Regions from separate parts of the Arthrobacter sp. G.S.26 genome, predicted to be linked through region 3. Evidence: riboswitches for the same ligand, from Rfam matches in the RefSeq annotation. Region 3 holds a riboswitch; each other region holds the start of a gene.
The links. A riboswitch is a leader RNA that binds a small molecule or an ion and turns the genes downstream of it on or off. The one in region 3 is predicted to bind S-adenosylmethionine.
Positions count from the first base shown of each region.

Region 1: linked by a shared signal. The riboswitch ahead of ACRB8A_RS12285 (aminotransferase class V-fold PLP-dependent enzyme) and the one ahead of ACRB8A_RS06380 (bifunctional o-acetylhomoserine/o-acetylserine sulfhydrylase) in region 3 are both predicted to bind S-adenosylmethionine.
Region 2: linked by a shared signal. The riboswitch ahead of ACRB8A_RS17715 (DUF1737 domain-containing protein) and the one ahead of ACRB8A_RS06380 (bifunctional o-acetylhomoserine/o-acetylserine sulfhydrylase) in region 3 are both predicted to bind S-adenosylmethionine.
Region 4: linked by a shared signal. The riboswitch ahead of ACRB8A_RS01150 (LLM class flavin-dependent oxidoreductase) and the one ahead of ACRB8A_RS06380 (bifunctional o-acetylhomoserine/o-acetylserine sulfhydrylase) in region 3 are both predicted to bind S-adenosylmethionine.

Region 1 covers NZ_CP193752.1:2,688,472-2,692,672, forward strand. The annotation lists gene rsgA (ribosome small subunit-dependent GTPase A) at 1-607, shown strand, start outside; gene hisN (histidinol-phosphatase) at 653-1,465, shown strand; SAM riboswitch class IV at 1,627-1,741, shown strand; gene ACRB8A_RS12285 (aminotransferase class V-fold PLP-dependent enzyme) at 1,777-3,198, shown strand; gene ACRB8A_RS12290 (class I SAM-dependent methyltransferase) at 3,268-4,026, shown strand; gene ACRB8A_RS12295 (metal-dependent transcriptional regulator) at 4,075-4,201, shown strand, end outside.
Region 2 covers NZ_CP193752.1:3,855,813-3,860,013, reverse strand. The annotation lists gene ACRB8A_RS17730 (LysR family transcriptional regulator ArgP) at 1-463, shown strand, start outside; gene ACRB8A_RS17725 (O-succinylhomoserine sulfhydrylase) at 450-1,658, opposite strand; gene ACRB8A_RS17720 (rhodanese-like domain-containing protein) at 1,659-2,069, opposite strand; gene ACRB8A_RS17715 (DUF1737 domain-containing protein) at 2,066-2,323, opposite strand; SAM riboswitch class IV at 2,337-2,451, opposite strand; gene opgC (OpgC domain-containing protein) at 2,699-4,201, shown strand, end outside.
Region 3 covers NZ_CP193752.1:1,407,308-1,411,508, forward strand. The annotation lists gene ACRB8A_RS06370 (CPBP family intramembrane glutamic endopeptidase) at 1-813, shown strand, start outside; gene ACRB8A_RS06375 (VOC family protein) at 1,008-1,646, opposite strand; SAM riboswitch class IV at 1,808-1,923, shown strand; gene ACRB8A_RS06380 (bifunctional o-acetylhomoserine/o-acetylserine sulfhydrylase) at 1,968-3,293, shown strand; SAM riboswitch class IV at 3,390-3,505, shown strand; gene metX (homoserine O-acetyltransferase MetX) at 3,518-4,201, shown strand, end outside.
Region 4 covers NZ_CP193752.1:240,054-244,254, forward strand. The annotation lists gene ACRB8A_RS01135 (MFS transporter) at 1-494, shown strand, start outside; gene ACRB8A_RS01140 (rhodanese-like domain-containing protein) at 491-877, opposite strand; gene ACRB8A_RS01145 (LLM class flavin-dependent oxidoreductase) at 915-2,066, opposite strand; SAM riboswitch class IV at 2,258-2,366, shown strand; gene ACRB8A_RS01150 (LLM class flavin-dependent oxidoreductase) at 2,406-3,503, shown strand; gene ACRB8A_RS01155 (NtaA/DmoA family FMN-dependent monooxygenase) at 3,517-4,201, shown strand, end outside.

The DNA.
Region 1 (4,201 bases), 1.3 Mb from region 3:
CGCTGACCTGCTGTCCAATTACGCGCACCTGGACTTCCCGGTCATCATCAGCCGCACCGCGGACAATAAGGCATCGGGCATCGACGCCAGGTCAGACGATGGCCTGTCCGCCCGGCTGGACAGCGAGGCCGTAGCGGAGCTGCGGACCTTCCTGCACGGGAACGTCACTGTGATGCTGGGGCACTCCGGCGTGGGCAAATCCACCATGGTCAACGCGCTGACCGGAGCCGAGCGGGCCACCGGCGGCGTCAACGCCGTCACCGGCCGCGGCCGGCACACATCCTCCTCCGCCCTGGCCCTGCGGCTGGCAGATGCGCCGGCCGGCAGTTGGATCATCGACACCCCTGGCATCCGGTCCTTTGGCCTGGCACTGGTGGACCCGGACCGCATCCTGCGTTCCTTCCCGGACCTCTCCCCCGGCACCGATGCCTGCGAACGCGGCTGCAAGCACACGGCAGCGGCCGTGAACTGCGGGCTGGACGCCTGGGTGGCCGCCGGCCAGGCAGGTCCCACCGGCGCTGCCCGGCTCTCTTCCCTGCGGCGGCTCCTCGGGGCGGATCCGCGCCTGGAAGCCCAGGAGACCAAGGAACTCGGCAGCGTCAACTGACGTGGGCCTCCCAGCACAACCGCCGCCAGACGGTAGTTTGGAACCATGATCCAATCCGCTTCCAGCTACAACGATGACCTGCGCCTGGCCCACGTCCTGGCCGATTCCGTGGACGACCAGACGATGAGCCGTTTCAAGGCCCTGGACCTCCATGTGGAGACCAAGCCGGACCTGACGCCTGTCACCGACGCGGACAAGGCAGCTGAGGAATCCATCCGCGGCCAGCTTTCCCGCTCCCGCCCCCGCGACGCCGTCCTGGGTGAGGAGTTCGGCAGCAGCGGCCACGGCTCACGCCGCTGGATCATCGACCCCATTGACGGGACCAAGAATTTCGTCCGGGGTGTCCCGGTATGGGCAACCCTGATCGCGCTCGTTGACGAGGGCGAACCGGTGGTGGGTGTGGTCAGCGCACCTGCGCTGGGCAAACGCTGGTGGGCGGCGAAAGACATGGGCGCCTACATGGGGCGTTCGCTCGCCTCGGCCACCAGGCTGCGCGTCTCCAACGTCGCCACCCTTTCCGATGCGTCATTGTCCTACTCCAGCCTCACCGGGTGGAAGGAACGCGGCAACTTCGACGAGTTCCTGGGGCTCACCGAGGACGTATGGCGGACCCGCGCCTACGGCGACTTCTGGTCCTACTGCATGGTCGCCGAGGGGTCGGTGGACATTGCCTGCGAACCCGAACTGAATCTCTACGACATGGCCGCCCTGGTCCCCATCGTGGTGGAAGCCGGCGGCCGGTTTACCTCCCTGGAGGGCCAGGACGGCCCGTTCGGCGGAAACGCCCTGGCCACAAACTCCATCCTGCATTCCGAGGTGCTGCGGCGCCTGAACCCGGGGCTGGACGACCTCCTCTAGGACTGCCTGGACCGAAGAATATACGGCGGACGCCTCCGGATGGGGGCGTCCGCCGTCGTGTTCTTCGACAAAAGCCCCGGCGTACGGGCGCGGCGTAACAAATCCCTTAACATTCGGGCTGGCTTCAAACCACCCCGCACCATGTCCTACGCTCTTAAGCAGGTCACGAGTGCCAGCGCTAAACCCCGGTTTGCTGGCCGGCAACCCTCCATTCGCGGTGGGGTGCCCCGGGTGACGACCAGGCCGGTCCGGACATGGATACGGCAAGCGCGGATTCCCTGCAGGGAGTCCTGTCAACGTGAGGATTCCCCATGACAACTGCCACTGTCTCCCCCGCAGCTTCGCTGGCGCCCGCCGCACCTTCGGTTTTGGCCGGCCACTCCATCGCCGCCAGGCCCCTCGCCGCCGTAACCGGCGCCGAGATCCAGGCGCCGCTGATCGCCGGTGGCCATGTCCGCTACGCGAACCTGGACTATGGCGCCTCCGCGCCGGCGCTGTCCCTGGTCTCCGCCTACCTGAACGAGATCCTGCCCTACTACGCCAGCGTGCACCGTGGCGCCGGCTACGCCTCGCAGATCAGCACCTCCGTGTACGAGAACGCGCGGAACATCGTGCGGGACTTTGTGGGCGGCCGCCCGGACGACTCGGTGATCTTCACGCGCAACACCACCGACTCGCTGAACCTCCTGGCAGGGTGCCTGCCCAACACGGACGGCCGGCCCACCGGCGACGTCCTGTACCTGGACATCGAGCACCACGCCAACCTGCTGCCGTGGCAGGGCGTCCCGCACCGGAGCATCGTGGCCGCGGACACCCTGGCCGGCACCATCGACGCTGTCCGCGGCGAACTGGAGCAGGGCGGGGTCAGCCTCCTGGCCGTTACCGGCGCCTCCAACGTCACCGGTGAAATCCTGCCCATCCGCGCCCTCGCCACGCTGGCCCACCAGTACGGCGCCCGGATTGTGGTGGACGCCGCGCAGCTGGCACCCCACCGGCGGGTAGACATCACCGCCGACGGCGTTGACTACCTCGCGTTCTCCGGCCACAAGCTCTACGCCCCGTTCGGTTCCGGCGTCCTGGTGGGGCGCCCGGACTGGCTCGACGCCGGAAAACCGCACCTCGCCGGCGGCGGTGCCGTCAAGGAAGCACGGCTCGACGGCGTCAGCTGGGCCACGGGCCCGGCCCGGCACGAGGGCGGCTCGCCCAACGTCCTCGGCGCCGCCACCCTGGCACGTGCCACGCAGGTCATCGCCGCCCTGGACCCGCAGGAATGGCACGCCCACGAACAGTCCATCCGGTCCTACCTGGTGGCGGGGCTGCAGCAGATCGAGGGCGTGAGTGTCCACCAGATCTTCAAGGACACCAACGCTGAGACGGACACCATCGGTGTGGTTAACTTTTCCGTGGCCGGCTACGACGCCGGTCTGGTGGCGGCCTACCTGTCCGCAGAGCACGGCGTGGGCCTCCGGGACGGGCGTTTCTGCGCCCACCCCCTGCTCAAGCGGCTGGGCCTTCCGTCCGGTTCGCTGCGGGCCAGCTTTGGTGTGGGCTCCCGCCTTGAGGACGCCGAACGGCTCCTTGCCGGCATCTCTGCCCTCCGGACCCAGGGCCTTGGCTGGGATTACGTGGTGGACGCAGGCCGCTGGGTGCCCGCCAACGATTCCCGGACCTACCCGCACTGGGCCCCCAACACGCCGGGCACCGCCGGCGCGGCCCCCTGCCTGGACGACTGAACCGCCGGGCCGCCCCGGCGGGGTCCATGCGGTAAATTCAGGAGAGACATCTACTGAAGGAGGCCGCGCGTGGTCCGGGGTGGCCCCAAGCTGGAACACAACCGGCGCCAGGAGCTGGGCCAAAGCTTCCAGGACGGCGGCGAGCATTACCAGCAGGTCCGGCCGGGCTACCCGGCGGCAGCCGCGGACTGGCTGGTGCCCGCAACGGCCGGTGAGGTTTTGGACGTCGGCGCCGGCACCGGCAAATTCACCGCACTGCTCCTGGCCAAAGGACTGGCCGTCACCGCAGTCGACCCGTCCGCGGACATGCTGGAACAGCTGGCTGAGCACTATCCACGTGCCACGGCTGTCCTGGGCACCGCAGAGGCCACCGGCCTGCCGGCGGCGGCGTTCGACGTCGTCACCGTGGCCCAGGCCTGGCACTGGTGCGACGCAGCTGCGGCCAGCACGGAGCTCGCCCGGGTCCTTCGCCCGGGCGGCACGCTGGGGCTGGTCTGGAACCAGCTGGACACCTCCGTTCCCTGGGTCCACCGGCTGTCCCGGATCATGCACGCGGGCGACGTCTACAAGCCTGGCCACCGGCCCGCCGTCGGGCCTGAATTCCAAGGCCTTGAGGGGTACGTGACCCGGTGGCAGGACCCTGTAACCACCACGGGCCTGATGGAGCTCACCAAAACGCGCAGCTACTATCTCAGGGCCTCCGAACCCACCCGCGCCAAGGTGCTGGCCAACCTGGACTGGTACCTGCATGAGCATCTTGGCCACCGGGACGGCGAAATCATCGACCTGCCCTACCTGACCCTGGCATGGCGGGCCACGGCGGCGTGAATCTCGTTGCCGGCCAGCGGCGGTGCAGTACCCGGTAAGCTTGATGCTGTGAAGACCAGCGCGCCCTCCTCCTCGATCGAGGACTACGTCAAGGTCATCTACTCGTTTACCGAGTGGCAGGACAAACCCATCACCTCCTCGCAGCTGGCCCAGCGCCTGGGTGTGGCCAACTCCT
Region 2 (4,201 bases), 1.7 Mb from region 3:
CTGCAGCGTCGAGCCACTCGGGGCGCTGAGATACCGTGCCGTAGCCAGTCCCGGGTACGTCCGGCACTGGTTGCCCGGCGGGCCGGAGCTCGTTGCGGGCAGCACCGCCCCGGTGGTGGACTTCGACCGGAAGGACGACCTTCAGGGTGGGTTCTTCCGCAGGATGACCGGGACGGCCCTCGGTGCCCCGCGGCACTACGTCCCGTCATCGGCAGAGTTTGCCCAGGCCATCCGGCTGGGGATGGGCTGGGGACTGCTGCCCGAAGCGGAATGCCTGCCGTGGCTTGGCAGCGGCGAGCTGGTGGAACTCGCGCCCGGGCACCCGGTGGACGTGGCCCTCTACTGGCAGCGCTGGAAAATTGACTCGCCGGTGCTGAACCAGCTCACGGCGGCCGTCCGGGCGACGGCTGCCCACGAGCTCCGGCAGCCCGCCCCGGGACCGGGTTCCGTCAGATCTGCTTGAGCGCTTGCTCCAGGTCGCCGATCAGGTCATCGGCGTCCTCGAGCCCCACGGACAGCCGCACCACACCGTCGCCCAGCCCGATCGCTGCGCGGCCTTCCGGCCCCATGGCCCGGTGCGTGGTGGTGGCAGGATGGGTGATGAGGGACTTTGAGTCACCCAGGTTGTTTGAGATATCGATGATGCGCAGGCCGTCCAGCAGGGCAAAGGCGGCGTCCTTGGCCGACCGCCCGGGAGCCGAACCCAGGTCCAGCGTAAGGACGGTGCCGCCTGCCTTCATCTGCTTCGCGGCAAGCCCGTACTGGGGGTGCGATCTAAGCAGCGGGTATTTCACCCAGCTGACCGCCGGCTGCTGCTCCAGCCACTCGGCCAACCGCAGGGCCGTGGCCGACGAGTGGTTGACCCGCAGTGCCATCGTCTCCAGTCCCTTGTTGAGGACCCAGGCGTTAAACGGGGAAAGCGAAGGCCCGGTGTGGCGCATGAGCTGCTTCACGGGACCGTCAATGAACTCCCTGGTGCCCAGGATCGCCCCGCCCAGGACGCGGCCCTGGCCGTCGATGTGCTTGGTGCCGGAGTAGACAATAACGTCGGCGCCGAACTGGCCGCACCGCTGGAGCAGGGGAGTGGCAAATACATTGTCGACGACGACTGTTGCGCCGGCAGCGTGGGCCAGGTCGCTGACGGCGGCGATGTCCACAATCTCCTGCATGGGGTTGGACGGCGACTCGAAAAACACGGCAGTGGTGGGCTGGGACAGGGCTTCGCGCCACTGGTCCAGGTCCGGCCCGTCAACAAACACCGTTTCCACGCCCCACCGCGGCAGGATCTCGTTCAGGATCACAAAGCAGGAACCGAACAGCGACCGGGCGGCAACCACGCGGTCGCCGGCAGCGAGGAGGGCGCCCAGGGCGGTAAAGACCGCTGACATTCCGGAGGCCGTGGCGAAGCACGCTTCGGTGCCCTCCAGCAGCCGCAGCCGCTCCTGAAAAGTGGCTACCGAGGGGTTGCCGTAGCGGGAGTAGACAAAACGCTGGTCCTCGCCGGTGAACGCCCGCTCGGCGGCGGCAGCGGATTCATAGACAAACCCTGAGTTCAGGAACAGCGCCTCGCTGGTCTCCTGGAAGTTGGTGCGGTCCAGGCCACCGCGGACCGCCTGCGTATCGGCGTTCCAACCGGCAGCGTCGTCATTAAAAGCCATTTAGTTGGTTCCCAGGTTGGTAGGCAGGCCGCGGTTCTTCCAGCCGTTGACGGTCCGTTCGCCATACCGGTCAGGCTCGCCCTCGAAGCCCTCCAGCACGTTGTATGAGGTGAAACCGGCCTGCGTCGCCGCGGTGGCAGCCGCGATGGAGCGCTGCCCGGAACGGCACAGGAACAGCAGTTCCGCGGCTGAATCCTCCGGAGCCTGCTGGCTGAGGTCGCTGATGAAGGCGGGGTTCGGGACGCCGCCAGGGAAGGTCCACTGAATAAACAAGGGATCGTTGTCCGTGGCCTTGGTGTCAGGAATGCCGATATGGGCCCATTCAGCTTCGGTCCGGACGTCCACCAGGATGGCGCCCTGCTCCAGCTTGGCCCATGCCTCCTGCGGGGTCAGGTCTCCGGCGTAGCTCATGCGTGCCCCTCGCCGTCGAATTCGAGGCTGTCCACTGCGGTTGCCACGGCGGCGTCGGCCGTGGCGATGGCGGCCGGCAGGACAACTGCCTGGGCCACAATCACACCTCCGCCGTTGTACGTGGCGGCGGGGCTTCCGTGCAGCACGTAGCCCTCCGCCAGTGCGGCCGAGATCCGCTCGCAGAACTCGCGGTTGTCCGGGCCGCTGATGAGGCGGTAGGACAGTCTCTCTTCAGGGGCAGGTGCGTCGGACACGACGGATCTCCTTCTCTCACGCTTGCAGCTCGAATGGTCGATATGCCGAGTATTCACCTGAGGCACCCCGCCGCGGAAGGGAGGGTTGCCGACCGGCCAGTCAGGGCTTAGTGCCGGTACTCATTACTCCCCAAAAACGTAACACTTGCTGCCCGGTGCCGCACGGCCGCCGTCGTCATGTTCCGTAACCGAGCCGCGCCGGGCACGGGGTCCTGGCGCGGCGGCCGGACCGATAAGGTTTGCATGGGGGCGCCGCCCCGACAGCTGGCTTCAGACCGGGGGGTTCCCATCAGCAATCGATCAGCCGCGCGGAGTGGCGGCACTGCCGTGCCCGGCACCCGGATTTTCCGCGCCTGTGCTGCCCTGCTGGCAGCGATGATGATGACAGTGCTGGCCATCGGGCTGCCGGCCGGGGCGGCACACGCTGCTGCGCCGGTTCCGGACGACCGCGGGCCCCTCCTTGGCGCCGTCCTGGAATGGGGCGAAGATACCGCCGCAGGTTTCGCGGACCGGCTGGGTGCACGGCCCGCAGTCCTGGGTCACGACATTGACTTTCCGTACCGGGATGCGGAGCGTAACGACCTCAAGGGCTTCCTGTACCAGGCGTCCGCCCAGGGCGCGCATGCCATGCTCACCGTCCGGCCCACCGTCCCGCTGGACCAGGTGGATTCAGGCTCTGCTGCCGCCTTCGCGGCGGAGGTGCGCACGCTCGCCGGCGGGTTCAAGGGCAAGCTCCTGATCCGGTTCGCCCCCGACATGAATTCCAGCTGGGTGGAGTGGGGCCAGCAACCGGCAGCGTACCGGGAGGCGTTCCGGACGCTCGCCGGCAAATTCCGGGCGTCCGACGGCGGCGCCCTGATGGTGTGGGCCCCTTTCCTTGGCAAGGACTACCCGTTCGAGCGGAGCAGGGCAGCCCCCGGTCCCGGAAGCGACGGGTTCAGCCTGCTGGACAGCAACGGGGACGGCAGTTGGAACGGTGCCGACAGCCCTTACGGGCCGTATTATCCGGGCGATGATTCCGTTGATTGGGTGGGCCTGAGTGCCTACCATGACGACACCTCGGGCGGGGCCGCCGTCAACTCCCTGCCCCGCGCTGGTGAGTTGCGGGAAATGCTGACATCGGCCGGCGGTGAGGACTTCTACGGCACGTATGCAGCCGGCAAGGACAAGCCGTTCCTGCTCCAGACCGCCGCCTTCTACAGCCCGGCGTCGGGAGGTGCCGCAGAGTCCGACATCAAAGTGAACTGGTGGGACCAGGTAGTGGGCACCATGACGTCGGCGGAATTCGCCCGGACCGCCGCCGTTGTGTGGGATGAGCGGACCAGCACCAGGGACACCGGGGTCGCCAGCATTAACTGGCTGCTGACGGGGAAACCGGACATTGCTGCAGCTGCCTCGGAGCGGCTCAAAAAATCCCCTGTGGTGACCGGGCCGGTGACGGAGGTGTCCACGGACGGCAGTTATTCGCATCCCAACACGTTGTCCGGCGTTGCCGCGTGGAGTGTTGGAGCGGCTTTGCTGATCCTCCTTGCCGCGCTGTGGCAGATTCCCGGACGGATCAACAACGCTTCCTCCTGGGCCTATGCGGATCCGTCCAAGCGTGACTCCCGCGTGGATCTGCTGCGCGGCATGGCGATCGTCTTTGTTGTGGTCAACCACCTGGGCATGACATCCCTCTTCCAGCTTTTTACCCAGGAAGCGGTGGGATTCGTCTCGGGAGCCGAATTGTTTGTCCTGTTCTCCGGCCTGGTGGTGGGCATGGTCTACGGGCCGCGCGTCAAGGACGACTTCGGCCGCGTGCTGGAGTTGACGTCGCGCCGCGCAGGCAAGCTGTACGTGACGGCACTTGTGGTGCTGATCGGTGTCTTCCTGCTTTCG
Region 3 (4,201 bases):
CTGGTTCCCTCCCGCCGCAGGCTGCGGCTCGAAGTCTGGATTGTCCTGGGGTTGTCCCTGGGACAATCCGCCGTCTATTCCGTGGTGCAGCTGCTGGACAAGCTGTCCCGCGCGCCGCTGGTGGAGGGCACCTCCACCCTGAACCGCTCGCAAAGTACCCGGGAATACTTCGACCTGACCTACCAGCTGCTGGACATCGCCTTTGCCCTGGTGCCGGTCCTCCTGGTGATCTACTTCCTGACCGACCAGCGCCAGGCGGCACCTGCCGGACCCGGCAACCCGCCGGTCATCGGCGGCGCCAACGCCTCCCGCCACACGGGCTCCGCTTTCCGGCAGCTTGGCTTCACCTTCGACAGGCCCGGCCGCGACCTGCTCCAGGGCCTCGGCCTGGCCGCCCTGATCGGCATCCCGTCACTGGGCCTCTACGCCGCCGGGCGGGCGTTGGGCATCACCACCGCCATCATCCCCAGCGCCCTGGATGCCTACTGGTGGACCGTTCCGGTGCTGATCCTCTCCGCCGTCCGGCACGGCATTGTGGAAGAGGTCATTGTGGTGGGGTACCTGATGAACCGCTTCGGCAAGTTCGGCTGGAGCCTGCCGGTGTCCATCGCGGCCAGTGCGCTGCTGCGTGGCAGCTACCACCTTTACCAGGGCTTCGGGCCCTTCATCGGGAACGTGGTGATGGGCGCCGTCTTCGCGTGGCTCTACACCCGGACCAAACGCGTGATGCCGTTGGTCATCGCGCACGCGCTGCTCGACATCGTGGCGTTTGTCGGCTTCAGCCTGTTTGGCAAGGCGGTGGGGCTGGGCTGACCGTCCCGGGCCTCATGCCTGCCCGCGGTGGCGGGCGGCCGCCGTCGTCCGCTTGATGCTTTTGCCGCTCAATGATTCGGCCGCCATCAGCAGGTGACGCCGTTGTCAGCTGCTGATGGCGGTCGAAGGGTGGGTGGGCGCGGACGCCCGGAAGCACCGGACCCGGCGCAGGCCGGATCCGGTGCGGCGGAGGATCAGATGGTGACTGCGCCGTTGGCGGTTTCGAAGGTGACCGAGAGGATTCCGGGCGTGCCGTGCGGGGCAACCCAATCCACTGCAACATCCTCGAGCGGCTTCTCCACCGGTTCGCCCAGCCATTCGGTGACCCGCTCGGCGGAACCGGCGATGGTCAGGCAGCTCATCTTAACGTTGCCTTCGTAGGCGTTGGACGGGTGCAGGGAGGGGTCGCCCTCCCACTTCAGCATGTAGGGCACCTGGGGATCCGCGATGAGGCCCAGGATGCCGATCTGCTTCCAGACCAGTTCGCGGCCGTCAGGGAACTTGCGGTTGCCGTTGACGGAAGACCGGCCCAGCCGCTCCTCGAAAGGGGCAAGGTCGTCCACTTCGACGCACCAGCCCATCCAGCCGCCACCGGCTTCGGAGCGGGCGCGGACAGCCTGCCCGAAAGGCGCCTTGTCCGAGGCGGGGTGCGCCAGCACCTCCACCACCTCAAGGTACTTGTGGCCCGCGAGGGGAATGATCATGTTCCGGGTTCCAAAACGGGGATGCACCCCGCCCTTGACGGCTTCCACACCCAGGGCGGAAGCGATTCGTTCGGTGGTGGCCGCCAGGCCATCCTGTTCACAGGCGTAAGAGACGTGATCCATGCGCATGCCAACATCTTGGCACTTTGTGATCCGCCTCTCAGCTAAGGTTTGCCTTACATGTTTTTTCCGCTGGGCGGAGTTCCTGTTGTGGCCCGGCAACGGGGCCGTGGGACCATGTTCGTCACAATCCTGTACCACGCTCCCGGACAGTTCCTACACTGGGCACAGGTCATGAGTGCCAGCATCAAGCCCCGGCTCGCTGGCCGGCAACCCTCCACCCGCGGTGGGGTGCCCCGGGTGAGGACCTGGCTGTCCGGCACCGGCCGGATGGCAAGCGCGGCCCGTGCTGCTTCCTGCATGCCGGGCCCCTGTGAAGTGGAGCCAAAGATGTCCAACGGATGGTCGTTTGAAACCCGCCAGATCCATGCAGGCCAGGAACCGGACAGCGCCACCGGCGCCCGGGCCCTGCCCATCTACCAGACCACCTCGTTTGTGTTCCCCAGCGCCGAAAGCGCGGCCAACAGGTTCGCCCTGGCCGAACTCTCGCCCATCTACACCCGCATCGGCAACCCCACCCAGGACGCCGTGGAGCAGCGGATCGCCAGCCTGGAAGGCGGCCTCGCGGCCCTCCTGCTCAGCTCCGGGCAGGCCGCCGAGACGTTCGCGGTCCTGAACATCGCCGAGGCCGGCGACCACATCGTGGCCAGCCCCAGCCTTTACGGCGGGACCTACAACCTCTTCGCCCACACCCTGAAGAAGTTCGGCATCACCGTGACGTTTGTGGCGGACCCGGACAACCTGGACCAGTGGCGCGACGCCGTGCAGCCCAACACCAAGCTGTTCTTCGGCGAGGTGGTATCCAACCCGCGCCAGGACGTCCTGGACATCGAGGGCATTTCCGGGGTGGCGCACCAGGCGGGAGTGCCGCTGATTGTGGACAACACGCTGTCCACCCCGTACCTGATCCGGCCGCTGGAGTGGGGCGCGGACATCGTCCTGCACTCGGCCACGAAGTACCTGGGCGGACACGGCGCAGCCATCGCCGGCGTGATCGTGGACTCGGGCAAGTTCGACTTCACCAGGGAACCGGAGAAGTTCCCCGGCTTCAACACCCCGGACCCCACCTACAACGGCCTGGTCTACGGCCGCGACCTGGGTGCCGACGGCGCCCTGGGTGCCAACCTGTCCTACATCCTGAAGGCCCGCGTGCAGCTGCTGCGCGACCTGGGCTCCGCCGTGTCACCGTTCAACGCGTTCCTGATCGCCCAGGGCCTGGAAACCCTGAGCCTGCGGGTGGAGCGGCATGTCTCCAACGCCATTGAGGTGGCCCGTTGGCTCGAGGCGCGGGACGACGTCGAATCCGTTGCCTACGCCGGCCTGCCCTCCAGCCCCTGGTTTGAGCGCGGCCAAAAGTACGGGCCGCGGGGCACCGGGGCGATTGTGGCCTTCAACCTCGCCGGCGGGGCCGCGGCCGGCCAGCGTTTTGTCGATGCGCTGGAACTGCACTCCCATGTGGCCAACATCGGCGATGTCCGGTCGCTGGTGATCCACCCCGCGTCCACCACCCACAGCCAGCTGTCCCCTGAGCAGCAGGCCGTTGCCGGGGTCACGCCGGGCCTGGTCCGGTTGTCCGTGGGACTGGAACACATCGATGACATCCTGGCCGACCTGGAAGCAGGTTTCCGGGCGGCCAAGGCGGCAGCAGGGTCCTGACCGGACCCTAACGGACCGGCTGCCTTTGGGCCGGGGCAAGTCACAACCAGTCACACTCTTGGCCCGGGGTGGGGTGTTCTTCGTACACTCGAACAAGGTCATGAGTGCCAGTGACAGCCCCGGCTTGCTGGCCGGCAACCCTCCTTCCGCGGTGGGGTGCCCCGGGTGAAGACCTGGCCTGCCGGTCATTCGACGGCAGGCAAGCGCGTAGAAGAGGTCTTGCCATGACGGTTACCGTCGCCCGTACCACCGTTCCCGAACACGGGATTGTCCGCTTCGCCTCCGTAGGGGCCCTGGAACTTGAAGCCGGCGGATACCTGCCGGACGTCACCCTGGCCTACGAAACGTGGGGCACCCTGAATGCCGACGGCAGCAACGCCATCCTGATCGAGCATGCCCTGACCGGCAGCACCCACGTTGCCCGCGGCGACAGCGACGAGCCCGGCTGGTGGGAACAGCTGGCCGGTCCGGGCGCACCCGTGGACACGGACCAGTTTTTTGTGGTGTCCATCAACATTGTGGGCGGCTGTTACGGGTCCACGGGACCGTCCTCAGCCGCACCGGACGGCAGCCCGTGGGGTTCCCGGTTTCCGCTGGTGACCCTGCGGGACAGCACCGTGGCCGAAGCCAGGCTCGCAGACCAGCTGGGCATCCGCAGCTGGTTCGCCGTCCTGGGCGGCTCCATGGGCGGTGCGCGTGCCTTGGAATGGGCGGTGACCTACCCGGAGCGGGTGCAGCGGTGCGCCGTCATCGCCGTCGGTGCGGCGAGCACCGCAGAGCAGATCGCGTTTGCGCAGGCGCAAACGCTGGCCATCCGCCAGGATGCCAACTTCCAGGGCGGCGACTACTACGGCGGCCCGTTCCCCGGGGACGGTCTGGCCCTGGCCCGGCGCATCGCCCACATCACC
Region 4 (4,201 bases), 1.2 Mb from region 3:
TGCTGCTGGCCTCCAGCTTCAGCTGGCGGTTCCTGGGCCGCTACGGGCGGGGCGGTGTCGTCTGGGCGCTGGTGGCCGGCCTGGCCTGCCTGCCCGGCAAGGACTTGGCCGTCCAGTACCTGGACAGCGGAGCCGCTGCGATGGCGGTGGCCGCCGTCGGGCTCCTGCAGGGGCTAGCCGTGGGTCTGGTGGTGGCCCCCAACCAGACCCTGACACTGGCCCAGGCCCCGCCCGGTGCCACGGGGGTGGCCGCGGGCTTTTACCAACTCAGCCAACGGTTCACGGCGGCGCTGTGTTCAGCGGCCGCCGCCGGCATGTTCCTCACCGCCGGCGCGGACCCCCGCCGGGCCTTCCACCAGGGTGTGGTGCTCTGCTCGGTGCTGCTGGGCGTCGCTGTGCTGGCCGGCAGTGCGGACTGGCTCCGCACAGCCGCTGTCGCCGGGCGGCAGGCCACCCGCCGGCAGCCTTCGAAGCGCCGGCGGGCCGGTCCTTAAGCGGCCGGGCTCTGGGCGCCCGGGTCCGTGGGGCCTGTGGTGGGCACCCCGGCCTCCCGCAATGCCGGGAAGCCGCCGTCCACATGGACGGCGTTGGCGTAGCCCAGCACCTTCAGCTTCTCGGCTACAGGGCGGGAGCCGTTGACGGAGCCGCAAAACACCACTATGTTCCGGCCCGCGGCTTCCACTTCGGGCAACAGTTCGGGGGAGTCGGGGCCGAAGTCCTGGTCCACCCGCTCCCGGTTGACCACCAGCGCCCCGGGGATCGCCCCGGTGCTGTTCCGGCCGGCGTCACTGCGGACGTCAACCAGCAGGGCCCCTTCGGCGATGAGGCGGGCGGCGTCAGCGGCGCTGACCAGTTGGGTGTCGGTTTCGGTGCTCATGGTTCTCCTTTGAGGATGGGTTGGTTGGACCGGGGTCTTAGCCGCGGGCCCAGGCGTCGGCAAGCAGCCCGTAGGATGCCACCCGCTCCGCCTGCCCGTGGGCGATGGTGGTGATCAGGAGCTCCTGGGCGCCCGTGGCCCGCTGCAGCGCCCTCAGGTGGGCGGTGACCGTCCCGGGGGCGCCCACGAACCGTGTTTCCACGCGGTCCCGGACCAGCTCCGGGGAGCCCACCGCGGCGTCCACCCGGCCGCCGTCGGCCGGGGCGGGATAGGCGATGGCGCCTTGGCCGCTGCGGATGCTGTGCACCCAGGCGGCGAAGCCCGCGCCGAGCCGCCGGGCGTCCTGTTCGCGTTCGGCCACCAGCACGTCCGCGGATACCGTGACGTACGGTTCCGGCACCGCCGCCGAGGGCCGGAAGTGGGCCCGGTATTCGGCCACCGACTCCAGTACCGTGGCCGGCGACACGTGGTAATTCGCGCCGAACCGCAGGCCCAGCTTCCCGGCAAGCCGGGCGCTGGGCCCCGCCGTGGAACCGTGGAGCCAGAACTGCGGGGCATGTCCCAGGGCAGGTGTCACCGTGATCCCCTCGCCGTGCCGGGTGCGGTAGCCGCCGTCGAAAAAGCCGATGACGTCCTGCACGTCGCTCTCGAAGTTGTCCGCATCCCCGGGCTCCCGGCCCAGGAGCTCGGCCTGGAGCCGGAACTTCCGGGGCAGCACGGAACTGAACGGCTGCCGTTTGGCGGGGACCACCAGGCCCGCCACCACCCGGCCCGCGTCCTCCGGCGCGGGTTCGCCGGCAGTCCGGAGGTCTTCCCCGCCGGTGCTTGCCGGCGGGGAAGCGGGTTGGCCGGAGCGGCCAAATCCCAGATCGATCCGGTCCGGGAACACTGCCGCCAGGGTTCCGACGTTTTCGGCTACCTGCAGCGGTCGGTAGTTGCCCAGGATGGTGGCAGCCGTCCCCACCCGGATGGTCCGGGTGGCGGCAGCAACCAGGGCGGACAGCACATGCGGGGCGGAACCCGCGACGCCGGGATTGAGATGGTGCTCGGCCAGCCAATAGCGGTGGTAGCCGAGGTCCTCGGCAGCGACGGCCAGCTCCACGCTGTTGCGCAGCGCCTGCCCGGCGTCCACCCCCGCCGGGATGGGGCTCAGATCGAGAACTGACAGCAGGGCATCCGTTGGGCTCATGGCTTGACCCTACGGACGCCGGCTCCGGCGCCCAAAGCGCCATGTCACCGGACTCAACGGTGCGCAACAGGCCGTCACAGGCGCCGCCAGATGACGGTTTAAGCCGTCGCTTGACGTGGCGTTTCGCGCGTTGACCTCGTGCGACAACGGCGGTTGCGGGGGTCATTCGGGGATCGTACATTCGAGCCATAGGTCAAGAGTCAGCACGCCAAGGACCGGCTCGTGCTGCGGCAACCCTCAGGCATTTAGTGGCGGGGTGCTCCGGAAACAGACCTGGCCGCACTGCGGCAAGTGAAATGTCGTCCCGGCCGCACCAGCGGCCCCTGAAAGAGGAAAGCCATGCCTTCACTACCAGTACCCGAAAACCGTCCCAACGTGGTGGCCGTTGAGCTCGACGGCGACGGGGCGCACCCCGCCGCGTGGCGCCACGCCCACCACCTTCCGGACGGACTGCTGGGCGGTGCCCGCATCAGCGGCACCGTCCAGGCCGCAGACATCGCCGGCTTCCACCTGGCCACCTTCCGCGATTCCCGCGTGGTGGATGCCGGCACGGCCGGGATTCCCGGCCGGATCGATGCCGTGCAACGGGCCGCCTTCGCTGCCCCCATCACCGGCTCGATCGGCCTGGTACCCGAGGTGGACACCCTCTACACCGAGCCATTCCACGTCGCCACCCAGCTGGCCAGCCTCGACTACGCCTCCCAGGGCAGGGCGGGCTGGCTGGTCAGCGCGGCCAACGCGCCCGAAGAAGCCCGCGCCGTGGGCCGTGAGCAGCTGGCCGCCGCCGCAGCGCCCCTCGAAGCCGCGGACGCCGTGGAAGCCGGCCGCCGGCTCTGGGATTCCTGGGAGGACGACGCCGTTATCCGCGACGCCTCCACCGGCCGCTACCTGGACCGCGACAAACTGCACTACGCCGACTTCGAAGGGGAGCGCTTCGCCGTCAAGGGCCCGGCGATCATTCCCCGGCCATTGCAGGGGCAGTTGGTGGTCATCGCTCCGGCGGCGCTGCTCTCCACCGTGGAAGCCGACGTGGCACTCGCTTCAGCCGCCACCGTTGACGGGCTCGCCGCAGCAGCCTCAGCGGCGGCCGCCACCGGCGTTCCCCGGACCCTCGTGGAGCTCGACGTGATCCTCGACGCCCGCGGCCAAACGGCCGCGGAACGGCTCGCGGAGCTGGACCGCCACGAGCCGTGGACCGGCGGCGCCCGGTACGTGGGCAGCCCCGCCGGCCTCGTGTCCCTGCTGGCCCGGCTCTTCGATGCCGCGGACGGCGTCCGGCTGCATCCCGCCGTCGTGGACGTCGACCTGCCGGAACTGGCGCTCAACGTCCTGCCCGCGTTGCGCGCCGCCGGCCTGGTCAGCGCGCCCGCCGCCGGCACCACGCTGCGCCGGTCCTTCGGCCTTCCCCGCCCCGCCAACCGCTACGCAGCGGCCTGAAAGAGAGCACCCCATGACCACGCACCGTCCCACCGGCAACGGCCGGATCCAGTTCGGCGTCTTTTTCCAGGGCGTCAACCACACCACCGTCTGGAAAGCCCCGGACAGCGGCTCCCAGACCGACTTTGAATCCTTCCGCCGCGTGGCCCAGACCGCCGAACGCGGGCTGTTCTCAGCCTTCTTCCTGGGCGAAGGACTGCGGCTCCGTGAACACCTGGGCCGAATCCACGACCTGGACGTGGTGGGCCGCCCGGACGCGCAGACTGCCCTGGCGGCACTCGCCGCCGTCACCACCAACATCGGCCTGGTGGCCACCCAAAACACCACCTACAACGATCCCGCGGACCTGGCCCACCGGCTGGCCAGCCTCGACCTGCTCTCCGGCGGCCGCGCTGCCTGGAACATCGTCACCACGGACAATGCCTGGACCGGCGCCAACTTCCGCCGCGGCGGGTTCCTCAAGCACGAGGACCGCTACGTCCGGGCCGAAGCCTTTGTCCAGACCGCCAAAGCCATCTGGGACTCCTGGGCCGACGGCGCAATCGCCGGGTCCCGGAGCGACGGGCGCTGGCTCCGGCAAGGAAGCATCACCCCGGTGCGCCGGAACGACGCAAGCTTCGACGTGGACATCACGGGACGGCTGCCGCGGTCCGCCCAGCACCACCCCGTCCTCTTCCAGGCGGGGGATTCACCCGACG